Regions from separate parts of the Paenibacillus sp. genome, predicted to be linked through region 2. Evidence: predicted binding sites of a transcription regulator. Region 2 holds the regulator's gene; the other holds the start of a gene.
What was found. Region 2 encodes Rex, which represses fermentation and respiration genes when NADH is low (regulators of the CRP and FNR family bind a similar motif). Its sites were predicted from a motif close to TTGTGAAATATTTCACAA; they were not measured.

Region 1: a site for Rex is predicted at 3,749-3,766, ahead of VE009_RS04615 (DUF1641 domain-containing protein). Genes of this name have one in related genera too.

The regions. Positions count from the first base shown of each region.
Region 1 covers NZ_DASQNA010000010.1:59,551-67,495, reverse strand. Annotated here, with positions in the region: gene VE009_RS04625 (ABC transporter permease) at 1-2,766, shown strand, start outside; gene VE009_RS04620 (ABC transporter ATP-binding protein) at 2,789-3,646, shown strand; gene VE009_RS04615 (DUF1641 domain-containing protein) at 3,911-4,339, shown strand; gene VE009_RS04610 (NAD(P)/FAD-dependent oxidoreductase) at 4,352-5,530, shown strand; gene VE009_RS04605 (DUF2524 domain-containing protein) at 5,588-5,776, opposite strand; gene VE009_RS04600 (sugar ABC transporter substrate-binding protein) at 5,936-7,066, shown strand; gene VE009_RS04595 (sugar ABC transporter ATP-binding protein) at 7,155-7,945, shown strand, end outside.
Region 2 covers NZ_DASQNA010000018.1:224,585-232,529, forward strand. Annotated here, with positions in the region: gene panB (3-methyl-2-oxobutanoate hydroxymethyltransferase) at 75-1,001, shown strand; gene panC (pantoate--beta-alanine ligase) at 1,010-1,882, shown strand; gene panD (aspartate 1-decarboxylase) at 1,946-2,329, shown strand; gene VE009_RS10245 (tetratricopeptide repeat protein) at 2,423-3,082, shown strand; gene dinG (ATP-dependent DNA helicase DinG) at 3,175-6,057, shown strand; gene VE009_RS10255 (redox-sensing transcriptional repressor Rex) at 6,054-6,701, shown strand; gene VE009_RS10260 (amidohydrolase) at 6,698-7,945, shown strand, end outside.

The sequences.
Region 1 (7,945 bases), on a different contig from region 2:
CGCCGAACGCCCGGGTCCGCGCTGGCGGCTTGGTTCGGGCTGTTCGTCGCCATCGCGTTCGCGATGAGCATCCCGATGTACGGGGACGGCGCGCTGCGCCAAGTGGCCGCCCACGTCCTGAAGCAGGCGGAAGGGGGCCTTGCGCCCGCGTCGCTGTTGATCAAATACCAGCCGCGGGGAACCGAGCCGGCGGAGGCGGCCGACGTGACGGCGGCGGCCGCCTGGCTGCGAGGCGAATGGCCGGCGGAGCTCGGGCTGCCGCTCCTCGAGTTCGCGGAACGGTGGAGCCTGCGCACCGCCAACGTCCGCGCGGAGGATGCGCCGAACCGGTTCGTCCGGATGCGGCTGGCCGCGCAGGGAGACTTGGAAGCGGCCGCCGAGCTGACGCGGGGGCGCTGGATGAGCGCCGCGCCGAGCGCCGAGCCGGGCGGCGACCCGGGCGGCGGCCCGGGAGAGGGCGGCGGCGGGGAAATCGAGGCGGCAGTGCACGAGGATGCGCTCGCGCGGAACGGCTGGAGCGTCGGCGAACGGCTCGTCTACGAGACGGACGGCTACGGCGGCGCGCGCGCCCGGGTGCGGGTGCGCCTCGTCGGCGCGTTCCGGCCGAAGGACGCGGGCGAGGCGCGCTGGCACGCCTTCGGCGACGCTCCCGACGCGCTGCTCCTCGTCTCGCCGGAGGCGTTCGTGGGCCGCTTCGTCGAAGGGCGCGAGGCGCGGCTCGACGCGGTAAGCTGGTATTACGCGTTCGACGCGTCGGAGCTGCGTTCGGGCCAGCTTCGGCGCGTCATCGAACAGCTGGAGCGCGCCGATGTCCGGCTGGCGCAGCGCCTCGAGGGGACGGCCGTGCAGCTGTCCTTCCTGGACACGATGCGCGCCATCCGGCGGGAGAACGGCGCGCTGCTGGCGATGCTGTTCGCGCTGGCGGCGCCGTCGCTCGCGCTCATTCTGTATTACACGGCCGCGAACGCCAGGCAATCGCTCGAACGGCAGCGCGCGGACATCGCCGTGCTGGCGGGCCGGGGCGCAAGTCCCGGCCAAGTGGTCGCCGCGTACGCGTTCGAGAGCGCGCTGCTCGCGGCGACGGCGTTCGCGGCCGCCGTCGGGGCCGCCTGGCTGCTCGCGCAGGGCATCGGTTCGGCGTCGGGCTTCCTGTCGTTCGTCCGCGGCCGCGCATTCGAAGCGGGCTTGCCGCCCGCCGCCTTCCTCGCCGGCGCGGCGACGGCGCTCTTGTCCGTCGCCGCCAATACGCTGCCGGCGCTCCGTCACGCGAAGACGTCCGTCGTCGACTTCGCCCGGGAGCGGGACGCGGCGGCGGACGCCTCCTCCCGGTTCGCGCCGCTCGCCGACGCCGCCGCGCTGGCGGCCGCGCTGGGCGGGTACGCGCTCGCGCGCTCCGGCGCCGCGCCGCTCGCCGCGGGCGGCGGGGCGGCGTCGCCGTTCTTCGCGCTGCTGCCGGCGCTGTTCCTGTTCGGCGGCTCGCTCCTCGTCCTGCGGCTGTTCCCGCGGCTCGCCGCGCTGCTCCGCCGCATCCGCGAAGGGCGGCTCGCCGCGCCGATCTACGTAACGCTGGCGCAGCTGTCGCGGGACTCCGGCCAATACCGTCCGGTCATGCTGCTGCTCATGATGACGATCGGCATGGGCGTCTTCGATGCCGCCGCGGCGCGCACGCTCGAGGCGAACGCGATCGAACGGATCCTGTACCGGTACGGTGCCGACGCTGTGCTGCACCCAGTGTGGGACGGCGAGCGGGATCGGCGCGACATCCACAAAATTTACTATACCGAGCCGCCCTTCGACCGGTACCGCGGCCTCCCGGGCGTGGCGGCCGAAGCGAGAGTGCTCCGCGCGGAGGCGAAGGCGTCGGCGGCGGGCAAGCCCGCCGGAACCGCGCAGCTGCTCGCGCTGGTCAACACGGAGGCGGCGGACGCCGCCTGGCTTGCGGAGCGGCTGTTCCCGGTCCATCCGTTCCTCTTCTTGGATGCGCTCGGTTCGCATCCGCAGGCGGCGCTCGTCTCCGAACGGATGGCGGCGAGCCTCAGCCTTCGGCCCGGGGACGAATTCGAGCTGAGAATCGGCTACGAACAGACGCCGGTCGCCTTCGTCGTCGCGGGTGTCATCCCGTACTTCCCGACGCTCGATCCGGAGCGGGGGCCGTTCGTTGTCGCGAACCTCGAATACGTATTTTCGGAAGCGCCGAAATTTCCGTACGAAATTTGGCTCAAGATGGAGCCGGGCGCGCCGCTTCGGCCCGCCGTCGAGAAGCTCGTCCGGGACGGGCTCCCGCTCGCGCGCGTCGACGACGCGAGGGGCGAGCTGGTCGACCGGAAAAACCACCCGAATCACGGCGGCCTGCAGGGCATCTTGACCATGGGCTTCCTGCTCGCGATCGCGATCACGTTCGCCGGGTACCTCGGGTTTTGGTTTTTCCTGCTGTCGCGGCGGACGGTCCAGTTCGGCACTCTCCGCGCGGCGGGCGTCACCAGGAGAGAGTTGATCGGCATGGTGCTGCTCGAGCAGGCGCTGACTGCGGGCTTATCGATCGGCTGCGGGCTGCTGCTCGGGAACGCGGCCGCGCGGCTGTTCCTGCCGCTGCTCGAGGACGCGCAAGGCGGTGCGCCGCCGTTCCGATTCGTCGCGGACGGCGCCGACGGCTTGCGCATCGTCGTCGTCGCGGCCGTCATGCTGGCGGCCGGGCTGCTCCTGGTGCTTCGGTATATGACGAGGCTGCGGGCGCACGAAGCGATCAAGCTGGGCGAAGAACGATGAACGGCGGGAGGGGAGGACGCGCATGATCCGCTGCGAAGGCTTGGTGAAAATCTACAAGGCGGAGGACGTCGAGGTCGCGGCGCTGCAAGGGCTCGACCTGTCGGTCGACGAGGGCGAGCTGACGGCGATCGTCGGCAGCAGCGGCAGCGGCAAATCGACGCTGCTCAACATCTTAGGGGGCCTTGACCGGCCGTCGGCGGGGAAAGCGGTCGTGGGCGAATGGGATTTGACGAAGCTGGACGACAAGCGGCGCATCGAATATAAGCGCAGCGCGGTCGGCTTCGTGTGGCAGCAGCCCGCGCGGAACTTGCTGCCGTATTTGACGGCGCTGCAGAACGTCGAGCTGCCGATGGCGCTCGTCGGCCGGCCGAACCGCGCATACGCGCTCGAGCTGCTGGACCGCGTCGGCATGGCGCACCGCAGACACCATCGGCTCGCGGAGATGAGCGGCGGCGAGCAGCAGCGGGTCGCCGTCGCGATCGCGCTCGCCAACCGCCCGCGGCTGCTGCTCGCCGACGAGCCGACGGGGGCGCTCGATTCGGCGAACGCGCAGCGGGTGCTCGAGACGTTCCGCCGGCTGCATCGGGAGACGCGATGCACGATCCTGATCGTCACGCACGACCGAGCGACGGCGGAGAGCGTCGACCGCATCGTGGAAATCCGCGACGGCATGACGAGCGCTGAATGGCTGAAGCGCAAGGAGACCGGCGCGGAGGAGGCAGCGCGGCCGCATGCGCGCTACGCGGCGCTGGACCGGGCGGGGCGGCTGCAAATTCCGAGAGCGATGCTGGAGGAGATGCGGGTCGCGGACAAAGTCGCACTCCGGTTCGACGGCCGCGCAGTCATCGTCGAGCCGCCGGGCGAAGAAGAGCCGGCTTGAACCCGGAACTTTGCGCAGCGCCTCGTTTCGTCGCGGAACGGGGCGCTGTTATCGCGAGAACGCTGTTTTCTTCGGAGGTTGTCACCCCGATTAAAAATATTTATGTGACAAATTTCACATAACTAATGAAATCTAACGCTTTATGTAATATAATAAATGATAAGCACAATGAAGGATTCCACGGATACACGCACTACTATGTGATACCTTTCACAATCCCCCGCCGAACGTTCGCGGATCCGAACAACGAAGGAGCGAAGCAAGATGGAAGCGAGTGTAGCAAGCAAAGAGCAAGTCGCGGCGAAGTCCGCGGTTCAGCCGGAGGTGCTGGAGCAGCTCCTGAAGCCGGAAGTGCAGGAGGCGCTGACGGCGCTCATCGACAATTTGCCGAAGCTGGCGGAAATGACGGCGCAGCTGACCAAAGCGTATGATTTCGCGCAAAAGATCGTCACCGACCGCGTTCTCATTCAAGATACGCTCGGCGGCATTCAAGAGGTGCTGAAGCCGGTCGAAGAATCGGTGAAATATTACGCGTCCGCCGCTATCGAGGCGCAGGACCGCGCGGAAAAGAGCCAAGAAACGATCGGCCTGTTCGGCATGCTCAAAATGCTGAAAGATCCGGAAGTGCAAAAGCTGCTTCGCATAAGCCAAGCGTACCTCGACATTCTCGGCGAAAGAAAACGACAAGGGTAAGGAGAGCGAACCATGAGCAAACATATCGTCATCCTCGGCGCCGGCTACGGCGGGCTGCTCAGCGCGCTGTCCGCCCGCGAGCATTTGACCGCGGCGGAAGCGTCGATCACGGTCATCAATAAATACGACTCGCATCAAATCATCACCGAGCTCCACCGGCTGGCCGCAGGCAACGTATCCGAGAAAGCGGTTGCGCTGCCCCTGAGCAAGCTGTTCAAGGGCAAAGACATCAACGTGAAAATCGGAGCCGTCCAATCGGTCGACCCGTCCGCGAAGAAAGTTTCTATGGAAGACGGTTCTTCGTACGCTTACGACGTGCTGGTCCTTGCGCTCGGCAGCGAAACGAACTTCTTCGGCATCCCGGGCCTCAAAGAAAACAGCTTCACCCTGAAATCCGCCGACGAGGCGAACCGCATTTTCGCGCACGTGAAGGAGCGCCTCAAGGCGTACCGCGCGTCGAAAAACAAAGCGGACGCGACGTTCGTCATCGGCGGCGGCGGCCTCACCGGCACGGAGCTGGTAGGCGAGCTGGCGGACGAGCTTCCGGGCTACTGCCGCGAAGCGGGCGTCGATTTCGCGGACGTGTCGCTGTACCTCGTCGAGGCGATGCCTACGATTTTGCCGATGTTCTCAAAAGAATTGATTGAGCGCGCGGTCACGAGCTTGGAAAGCCGCGGCGTGCAGTTCCTCACGAACCTGCCGATCACGGAAGTGAACGGCAACGTCGTTACGCTGAAGGACGGCCGGACGATCGAAACCAACACGCTCGTATGGACGGGCGGCGTGCAGGGCCACAGCTTGGTGGCGAACTGCGGCATCGAAGTGAACCGCGGCCGCGCTTCCGTCAACGAGCACCTGCAATCCGTATCCCATCCGGACGTGTTCCTCGCGGGCGACTGCGCGGTCGTCTTCGGACCGGAAGGCCGTCCGTACCCGCCGACGGCGCAGCTCGCTTGGCAAATGGGCGAGCTCGTCGGCGCGAACATCGCGGCGTCGCTGCGCGGCGGCTCGATGAAGACGTTCCAGCCGGTATTCTCCGGCACGCTCGCGAGCCTCGGCCGCAAAGACGGCATCGGCATGATCGGCGAGAACGGCATCGAGCTTCGCGGCCTGCCGGCGTCCCTCATGAAGAAAGCGAGCAACGCCCGCTATTTGTCGCACATCGACGGACTGTTCGCGCTCGCTTATTGATCCATCGGAAAGAGCGCCGTTCTCCTCGGCGCTCTTTTTTTCGTACGCCCTCGCGGGTCAATGCGGGATGGCGCACTTGTTGCGAATGAAGGCGATTTGGTTTTCCAGCCGGTTGATCGTTTCGATGCATTCCTTGGACGCGTCGTCCCCGGCTTTCGCTTTCCACATGTCGAGCTCCCGCATCAGCTTAGGCAAATCGTCGCCGGCGTTCGAGCAATCGTAATTGCTTTCCAATTGGTCGAGCAAGGTGGAATCCTCCCCGCGAATCAAGAGTTTTGGAACAAAAGCTATTGTTGGAAAAACGCGCGCGCGTTATGCATCCCGGGAAATCTATAAAACTATTGACGCTTTTTGATAAATCCGATAGGATTACTTGTAATTAAATTTGGGGGAGAGAGATAGACAATGAAATTGAAACATACGCTTCGCTCGACGCTCGGCGTGACGCTCGCCGCCGCATTGGCATTGGCGGGCTGCGGACAAGCGGCAACCGAAACTTCCGGCGGTTCCGCCGAACCGGCGGCGCAGCCTGCGGCAGCGGTCGACGTGCCTGCGGCGCTCGCGGAGAAGGGCGACATTAAAATCAACGTCATCCGCAAAATCGGCGGCGACGATCATACGGCGCAATTCCTCGCCGGCGCGAAGCAAGAGGGCGAATCGCTCGGCTTTACGGTCGATACGTTCTCGGCGAACGGCGACACGGCGAAATTCCTCGACGCGCTCGACCAAGCGGCGAACGGCGACTACGACGGCGTCGTCATCTCGCACGGCGACGATCCGGCGACGGTCGACGCGGTGAAGAAGCTGAAGGAGAAAGGCATCGAAGTCGTCGCGTTCGACTCCGTCGGCGAATTGTCCGCGGTCGAGAACGTAACGCTGACGTCGCAGGACGACGAAGCGCTCGCGCAGTACGCGCTCGACCAGCTCGTGAAGGAGCAGGGCGAAGAGGCGAAGATCGTCTACCTGTGGGTCGACGGCTTCCCGCCGATGGTGCGCCGCAACAACGTGTACCAAGCGACGCTCGAGAAGTACCCGAACATCAAGGAAGTCGAACGGTTCGGCGTCGCGAACGCGAACACGTCGGTCGAAACGCAAAACGCAGTCGCTGCGATGCTGACGAAGCATCCGAAGGGCGAAATCGACGCGATCTTCGCGACGTGGGACGCTTTCGCGATCGGCGCGGCGCGCGCGTTGATCGAAGCGGGCCGGACGGAAATCAAAATTTACGGCATCGACGTATCGAACGCCGACCTGCAGATCATGCAGGAAGAGAACAGCCCTTGGGTCGCTACGGCGGCCGTCGATCCGAAAATGATCGGCGCGGTCAACGTCCGCCTGCTCGCGAAGAAGCTCGCCGGCGAAGAAACGCCGCCGACGTACAACCTTGAAGCGGCTTTGATCGACCAAGCGACGCTGAAGCAGTCCTCGGAGCCGGTGAATATGGTGACGCTCGCCGACATCATCCCGGGCTGGGGCACGACGGACGCCTTCGAAGAAGACTGGATGAAGGCGTTGAAAGAAGCGAACGCGAAGTAATCGTTACGTGGTATAATGAAGTGTCACTTGCGGCGCCCTTGTCCCTTCGGATAAGGGCGCTCTATCCTGTTCGGAGCGGAAGGTGGGCATGTTGGGAGACTTGAAATCTAGCGTTTTGGAGATGTGTCAAATTTCGATCGGCTTCCCGGGCGTGCAAGCGCTCTCCAGCGTCGACTTCCGCACGGAAGCGGGAAGGGCTCACGCCCTGATCGGCGCGAACGGGGCGGGCAAATCGACGCTCATGAAGGTGTTGTCCGGCGCCTATGATCATTATACGGGGGATATCAAAATCGACGGCCGGAGCGTGCGCATCCGGTCGCCGAAGGACGCGAAGGAGCTCGGCATCCAGATCGTCTACCAAGAGGTCGATACGGCGCTCGTGCCGTATTTGTCCGTCGGCGAGAACATTATGATGGAGGCGCTCGTGCACGATACCCGCGGGCGGCACCGCGTCGACTGGGGCGAGCTGCACCGCGCGGCGGAATCGGTGCTGCGGCGGCTGAACGTCGCCATCCCGACGCGGAAGCTCGCGCAGGAGCTGACGCTCGCGGAGAAGCAGATGGTGCTGATCGCCCGGTCGGTGTCGCGCTCGTGCCGCTTTCTCGTCTTGGACGAGCCGACGGCGCCGCTCAGCCGGAGCGAAACGGACGAGCTGTTCCGTCTCGTGCGGCAGCTGAAATCGGAAGGGGTGGGGGTCATCTTCATCTCTCACCGGCTGCCGGAGCTGTACGAGATTTGCGAGGATATCACGATCATGCGGGACGGCCGGCTCGTCGCGCGCGACCTGCTGTCGAACGTGACGCAGCAGCAGGTCGTCGAGCACATGCTAGGCGCGAAAATGGAAGGCCAGTTCCCGCACGTGCCGAAGCGAATCGGGGA
Region 2 (7,945 bases):
TTCCTTTTCGGGTTCGGGCCCGGGAAGGTTTTTTTCGTTTCAAGGAATCCTATCCTCAAGGAGGGACAAAAGCGATGACGGATGCTGCAGGATCCAGAAAACCCCTGACGACGACGCGGCTGCGCGCCATGAAGGGGAAAGGCGAACCGATTACGGTGATTACCGCTTACGACTACCCGTCCGCCCAGCTGGCGGAAGCGGCGGGCGCCGACGTGCTGCTCGTCGGCGACTCGCTCGGCAACGTGGTGCAAGGACGGGAAACGACGCTGTCGGTGACGCTCGACCACATTATATATCATACGGAAATCGTCTCGCGGGCGGTGCGAACGCCGTTCGTCGTGGCGGATTTGCCGTTCGCGACGTACCACGGCAGCGTGGACGCGACGCTCGCGAACGTCGCCCGCGTCATGCGCGAAGGCAATGCGAAAGGCGTCAAACTGGAAGGCGGGCGCGACATCGTGCCGGCGGTGAAGGCCGCCGTCGCCGCGGGCGTGCCCGTGATGGGCCACCTCGGCCTAACGCCGCAGTCGGTGCACGTCATCGGCGGCTACAAAGTGCAAGGCAAGCAGTCCGCGGCGGCGAGCAAGGTGCTCGACGACGCGCTGCGGCTCGAGGACGCGGGGGCGTTCGCGCTCGTGCTGGAGCTCGTGACGGACGAACTCGCGGCGGCGGTGACGGAGCGGCTGTCGATCCCGACGATCGGCATCGGCTCGGGACCGCGCTGCGACGGTCAAGTGCTGGTGTTCCACGACATTTTGCAGTACGGGCTCGATTCCGCGCCCAAGAAGTTCGTGAAGTCGTACGCCGACGTCGGTACGATCATCCGGAACGCGCTAGCCGCATACGTCGGCGACGTGAAAAACCGGAGCTTCCCCGAAGAGTCGCATACGTTCCATATGGAAGAAGCTACGATCCCGCAGCTGTACGGCGCATCCGACCCCGGCGTCGGCGGAGAGCCGGAGGAAGCGCGCCGGGAAGCCGTTCCGGCCGATAAGGAGTGACGCCCGCTATGCGCATTTTTCGAACGATCGACGAATACAAGCGGTTTCTGGCGGAGCTGCCCGCCTCCCGGACCGTCGGCTTCGTGCCGACGATGGGGTATTTGCACGCGGGGCATCTGTCGCTCGTGGAGCGGGCGAAGCGGGAAAACGACGTCGTCGTGATGAGCGTCTTCGTCAACCCGCTCCAATTCGGGCCGAACGAAGATTTCGAGCGGTACCCGCGGGACGAAGCGCGCGATCTCGCGCTGATGGAAAGCGCCGGCGTCGACGCGGCTTTCCTGCCCGGCGTGCGGGACATGTACCCGAACGGCGCCGTGAAGACGACGGTGCGCGTCGCGGGCGTGACGGAGCGGCTGTGCGGCGCTTCGCGGCCGGGCCATTTCGACGGCGTGGCGACCGTCGTCTCCAAGCTGTTCCACATCGTTGAACCGACGCGGGCGTATTTCGGCCTTAAGGACGCGCAGCAGGTCGCCGTTATCGAGACGATGGTCGCCGATCTCAACATGAACGTGACCGTCGTGCCATGCCCGACGCTCCGGGAGCCGGACGGGCTCGCGATGAGCTCGCGCAACGTTTATTTGACGCCGGAGCAGCGCGAGCGCGCGACGGTGCTGTACGCTTCGCTCCAAGCGATCGACGGCTGGCGCCGGGCGAATCCGGACGTGACCGCCGCCGAGCTCGAGGCGAAGCTCGCCGAAGCGATTCGCCGGACGCCGGGCGCCGAGCTCGACTACGCGCAGGTGATGACGTACCCGGCGCTCGAGCCGATCGAAGGTCCGGTTCGCCGGGCCGGCCGGTTTATCGCCGCGCTGGCGGTCAAATTCGGCGGCACGCGCCTGATCGACAACCGTTTGTTCGAAGGCGAGGACACCGCTACCTAAGCCGGAGCACGCAATGATTTTTTATATACACTGAACCGATTTATAAGAAAGAGGTGAGCGCCCATGTTTCGCACGATGATGAAATCGAAAATTCATCGCGCCGTCGTCACCGAGGCGAATTTGAATTACGTCGGCAGCATTACGATCGACGAAGACTTGATGGACGCGGTCGACATTTGGCCGAACGAGAAGGTGCAGGTCGTCAACAATACGAACGGCGCTAGGCTGGAGACGTACGTCATTCCGGGCCCCCGCGGCGAGGGCACGATTTGTCTGAACGGCGCGGCGGCCCGCCTCGTGCAGCCCGGCGACGTCGTCATCATCATTTCGTACGCGGCGATGTCGGAGGAAGAAGCACGCCATTATAAGCCGAAAGTGGCCATTATGGGGGCGGGCAACAAAATCGTCCGGACGGACGACCACGAGGTTCACGCGACGATTTTGTGAAGTCCCATAAGCATTTGGCAGAATGAAAAGCCTCCCGGGCGCAAACAATGAGGGTACCTCGCGTCGCGAATCCAACCGAAAGGTGGGAGGCCCATGTTCAAGTACTTGTTTCAATCGATGAACGAGAAGCTGGACGGCATTCTCGAGGCGCTGCCCGTCGCACACGGGACGGCCAAGCAAGCGCTGCTCCGCCAGCTGCAAGAGCTAAGGGAAATCAGCGACGGCATGATCGAGGAATGGCTGCTGTTCGAAGAAAAACTTGCCCAGGCAGGCAAGCGGTCTTCGCAGCCCGCGGCCGCGTCGCCGGCGGGAAGCGCGGGCAAGCTGTTCGACCTGCCTGCGGAAGCCTCCGAGTCGCCGATGCAAACGATGCAGTACCAGCGGGGCGAAGGGTATTTCAAGCTGTACATGTTCGCCGAAGCGGCGAGGGAATTTCAGGCGGTCGTGGCGAAATTTCCTGAGTTTTTGCAAGCCCGGTTGTACTTGGCGTTATGCCTTCTCCAGAACGAAAACGTCGCGGAAGCTTACAGCCATCTTCAAATCTTAATATCGCTCGCGGACGACGGGAAGATGAAGGCGATCGCGTACAATGCGCTGGGCTGCGTGAACGCCGTGAAAGGAAACGTCGACCAGGCCTGCGAATGTTTTCGCACGTCGCACGCCTTGGATCCGAACTTTCAAGACCCTGTTAATAATTTGAAAGCATGCCAGACGGAAGGCGGCGTGCTCCATCTCGGCGTCGCCATCGGGTAAGTGGAGGTTTCTTCTATTTCCTTTTCGTCCGGCCGTTTGGTATCCTAAAAGGAACGAAACCACGATTATGCCGGAGAGGGAACGAAGAACGAATGAGATTTGCCGTATTGGATCTGGAAACGACGGGCGATCAGGCCGGCCGCGACGAAATTATCCAGGTCGGACTCGTGATCGTCAACGACTTTGAAATCGAACATACGTACGCTTCGTTCGTTCGCCCCAGCGCGCCGATCCCGCCGTTCATCCGCTCGCTGACCGGCATTACGGACGAGATGGTGGCGGACGCGCCGGAGCCGGACGACGTCATGAACGAGATCGTGCCGCTGCTGGACGGGGCGGTGCTCGTCGCGCACAACGCGATGTTCGACGTGGCGTTCCTGCAGCGCTCGCTCGGCAATGCGGGTTATCCCGCCTTCGCCGGGCGTATCCTCGATACGCTCGATTGGCTGCGGATGCTGTTCCCGACGCTGTCGAGCTATCAGCTGTCGTTCGTCTCCGCGGCGTTCGGCATCGAGCACGATCGGCCGCATCAAGCCGACAGCGACGCCGAAGCGACTGCACGCATTTGGATCCGCTGCATGGAGAAGCTGTTCTCGCTGCCGCTCATGACGCTGCAGCGGCTCGGCTTCTTGTTCGCGCATCCGGACATGGCCGGCGGGGATAACGCCTGGTTTTTGGAAGAAGTCGTCGCGTACAAGGAGCAGATAGCCGATGGGAGCGACCGAGAACCGGCGAAATCCCACCGGCAATTTGCGTTGGGCGTGGACGATTGGGCGACCGGCGAGGACGAGGGGCGCGAAGCGCTGGACCTCGATTTCGAAGCGTTCTACGAAGAAATGAAGCGCCGCATTCGCGAGAAGGTGCCGGATTACGAGGAACGACCGGCGCAGGAGCGGATGATGCAAGAAGTGTCGCAATCGCTCAACGACGAGAAGCATCTCGTCATCGAGGCGGGCACGGGCACGGGCAAATCGCTCGGCTATTTGATCCCGTCCATTCATTACGCGCTGCAGCATAAAGAGAAGGTCGTCGTCAGCACGCATACGATCAATTTGCAGGAGCAGTTGAGGCAGAAGGAGCTTCCGCTGCTGCACGAGCTGTCGCCGGCGCCGTTCAAATCGGCGGTGCTCAAAGGGCGCAGCCATTATTTATGCCTCCGCAAATTCGAACATAAGGTAAACCTGCAGGACTTCCCGAACGAGCGCGAAGATCGGATCATCGCCGCGCAGATGATCGTTTGGCTCGGCGAAACGGCGCACGGCGACGAAGAGGAGCTGAACCTCGGTCAAAAGGGCGGCGAATTTTGGTCCCACGTCGCGTCGGATGCGGATTCGTGCTTGAACCGGGCATGTCCTTGGTTCCGCAAATGCTTCTATCATCGCGCGCGGAACGAAGCGAACGAAGCCGACGTTATTATTACGAATCATTCCTTATTATTCACCGACGTGAAAGCGGAGCACCGCATCCTTCCCGCATATGGAAGACTGGTCGTCGACGAAGCCCATCATCTCGAGGACGTAGCGAGCCAGCATCTCGGATTGGAGCTGTCGTATTTCTCGCTCGTCGGCGCGCTGACGACGCTGCTCAAGGACAGCAAAACCGGTCAGCTGCCGCTGCTGAAGTCGCTCCTCGAGCAGCATCCGAACGCGAAAACCGAAGGCTGGAGCGAACGGCTAGGCGAGCTGTTCCCGGAGATCGTCAAAGCGAAAGAGACGTGGGACGAGCTGTTCGAAGCGCTGTACGACCGATTTCTTGCGCGGGAAGCGGCGGCGTCGGCGGAGGGCGGCGGCACCGTCGCGGTCCGCTTAAAGCACGATAAGCTTCCGCACGATTGGAATCAGTTCGAAGCGATGGAAGACAATCTGTATCTTACGCTGTCGAAAGTGCTCAAGGTGCTCGATCGGCTGATCAACGAAGGGAAAGAGGATGCCGACGATTTCGGGCTGGAGAGCCTCCTTACCGATCTCTCCGGCACCGTGAAGGACGTCTACCGGGCCCGCGACGCGCTCCGCCTGCTCATTAAGGCCGACGACTCCAACATGGTGTATTGGCTCGAGGCGAGTCCGCATTTCAAGTCGCGTTCCGTCCGGCTGTATGCCGCCCCGATCGACGTTTCGGGCCTCATGCGGGAGCACTTCTGGGAGCGGAAAGACGCCGTCGTCATGACGTCCGCGACGCTGACGGTCGAGAAATCGTTCGACTACGTCAAATCGCAGCTAGGCCTAAAAAGCGGCGGCGAAGACGGAGAGCGGCTGGCGACGGTGCAGCTGCCGTCTCCGTTCAAATACCGCGAGCAGGCGCTCGTGCTCATTCCCCGCGATTTCCCCGGCCTCAAAGGGGCGAACGCCGACCCGGCGTTCCTCGAGCGGCTCGTCGAGTCGCTGCGCGATGCGGCGGTCGTCACGAACGGCAAAATGCTCGTGCTCTTCACGTCGAACAAAATGTTAAAGCAAACGCACGGGCCGCTGCGAGACGCGCTGCAGCCGCACGGCATTCACGTGCTCGGCCAAGGGGTCGACAGCGGCAACCGCAGCAAGCTGACCCGGTTGTTCCTGCAGGCGAATTCGGCGGTGCTGCTCGGGACGAGTTCGTTCTGGGAGGGCGTCGACATCCCCGGCGAGGCGCTGACGTGTCTCGCCATCGTGCGCCTGCCGTTCCAGCCGCCGAACCATCCGATGGTCGAGGCGAAGAGCGAATATTTGCGGGCCCGCAACGAAAATCCGTTCACGAAGCTGTCGGTGCCGCAGGCGGTCATTCGATTCAAGCAGGGCTTCGGGAGGCTCGTCCGCACGGCGAGAGACCGGGGCATCGTGCTGATTTACGACACGCGCGTCATCGAGACGAACTACGGGAAACATTTCTTGTATTCGCTGCCCGGACCGAAAATCGAACATCTGCCTTGCGGATCGATTCCGGGGCGTATGCGCGAGTGGCTGGACGCGCCTTGGCCGGCGGGGAAGGAGGAAGCGACTTGAAATTTCCTAAAATTTCGGAGGCGGTCGTCCGCCGCCTGCCGATGTATTTGCGCAACTTGAACGAGCTCGCCAAGAGCGACGTGCAGACGGTGTCGTCCCAGGAGCTGGGAAGGCGCCTCGATCTGAACCCGGCGCAAATTCGGAAAGATCTCGCTTATTTCGGCGAGTTCGGGAAGAAAGGCATCGGGTACGACGTCAACTATTTGGTCGAGAAAATTCGAGGCATTTTGAAGCTTGACCAGGAAATCCGCGTCGCGCTCGTCGGCGCGGGCAACCTCGGGCATGCGCTGTGCAATTATAACGCTTATTTGAAGGATAATATGCGCATCTCCGCCGTGTTCGACGCCAATCCGAAGCGGGTCGGCGAAAGCATCAACCAGCTCAGCGTCCAGCCGATGCACGAGCTGGTCGAGACGGTTCGGGAGCAGCGCGTCCGCATCGGCATCATTACGGTGCCGGCCGCGGAAGCGCAAAACGTGGCCGACCAGTTCGTGGAGGCGGGCGTCGAGGGGATTCTCAATTTCGCCCCTTCGATCATCAAGGTGCCGCATCATATTCGGGTGCATTACGCCGATTTCACGATCGAGCTGCAAAGCCTCGCGTATTATTTGAATCGGAACGAGACGGAGGAAGACGAAGAATGACGAAGCGCACGGTAATTCGGAACGGCGCCATCCTGACGATGGCGGAAGGCGAACAGGGCACGACCGTGTTCGAAGGAACGCTGGTCATCGCGGGCGACCGCATCCAATACATAGGCAAGGAGCCGGTCCAGCCGGTACCGGAGGACGAAGTCGTCGACGGACGGGGCAAGCTGTTCATGCCCGGCCTCGTCAATACGCACGGCCACGCGGCGATGTCGCTGCTGCGGGGGCTCAAGGACGACGTCAATCTGCAGGTGTGGCTGCAGGAATACATGTGGCCGACGGAGGCGAAGTTCACGGCGGCGGACGTGCGGGCGGGAACGATGCTCGCGCTCGTGGAGATGCTGAAGAGCGGAACGACGACGTTCATGGACATGTACGACCACATGGACCAAGTGGCGGAAGCGGCGGCGGACGCGGGCATTCGGGCGTGCCTGACGCGCGGCGTCATCGGACTTTGTCCGGAAGACGTGCAGCGCGCGAAACTTGCCGAAGCGATCCGCTTCGCGAAGACGTGGCACGGCGCGGCGGACGGCCGCATCACGACGGCGATGGCGCCGCACGCTCCGTATACGTGCCCGCCGGAGTATATCGCGAAATTCGTCGAGGCGGCGCATGAGCTCGATCTGCCGATCCACACGCACATGTCCGAAACGGCGCGCGAGGTGGCCGACAACGTCGAGGCGTACGGCGCCAGACCGGTCGAACATTTGCTGAGGCTCGGCGTCTTCTCCCGCCCATGCCTCGTCGCGCACGGCGTACATCTGACGGACGAAGAAATCGCGATATTGGCGGAGCACGGCGTCGGCGTGTCGCACAACCCGGGCAGCAACCTGAAGCTGGCGAGCGGCGTCGCCCGCGTGCCCGAGCTGTTGAAGGCGGGCGTGCGCGTGTCGCTCGGCACCGACAGCGCCGCGAGCAACAATAACTTGGACATATTCCGCGAAATCCGGCTCGCCGCGCTCATCCACAAAGGCTTCAGCGGCGATCCGACCGCGGTGCCGGCGGCGACGGCGCTTCGAATGGGCACGGTATTCGGCGCGCGCTCGCTGTGGTTGAACGACGTCGGGACGCTCGAGGCGGGCATGAAGGCGGACGTCGTCGCGGTGGACGTGACGAAGCCGCACTACCAGCCGGAAGCGGATCTCGTGTCGCACATCGTCTACGCCGGCTCGGGCGGGGACGTGACCGACGTATGGGTGAACGGCAAGCGGGTCGTCAGCGGAGGGGCGTGTCTCACGCTC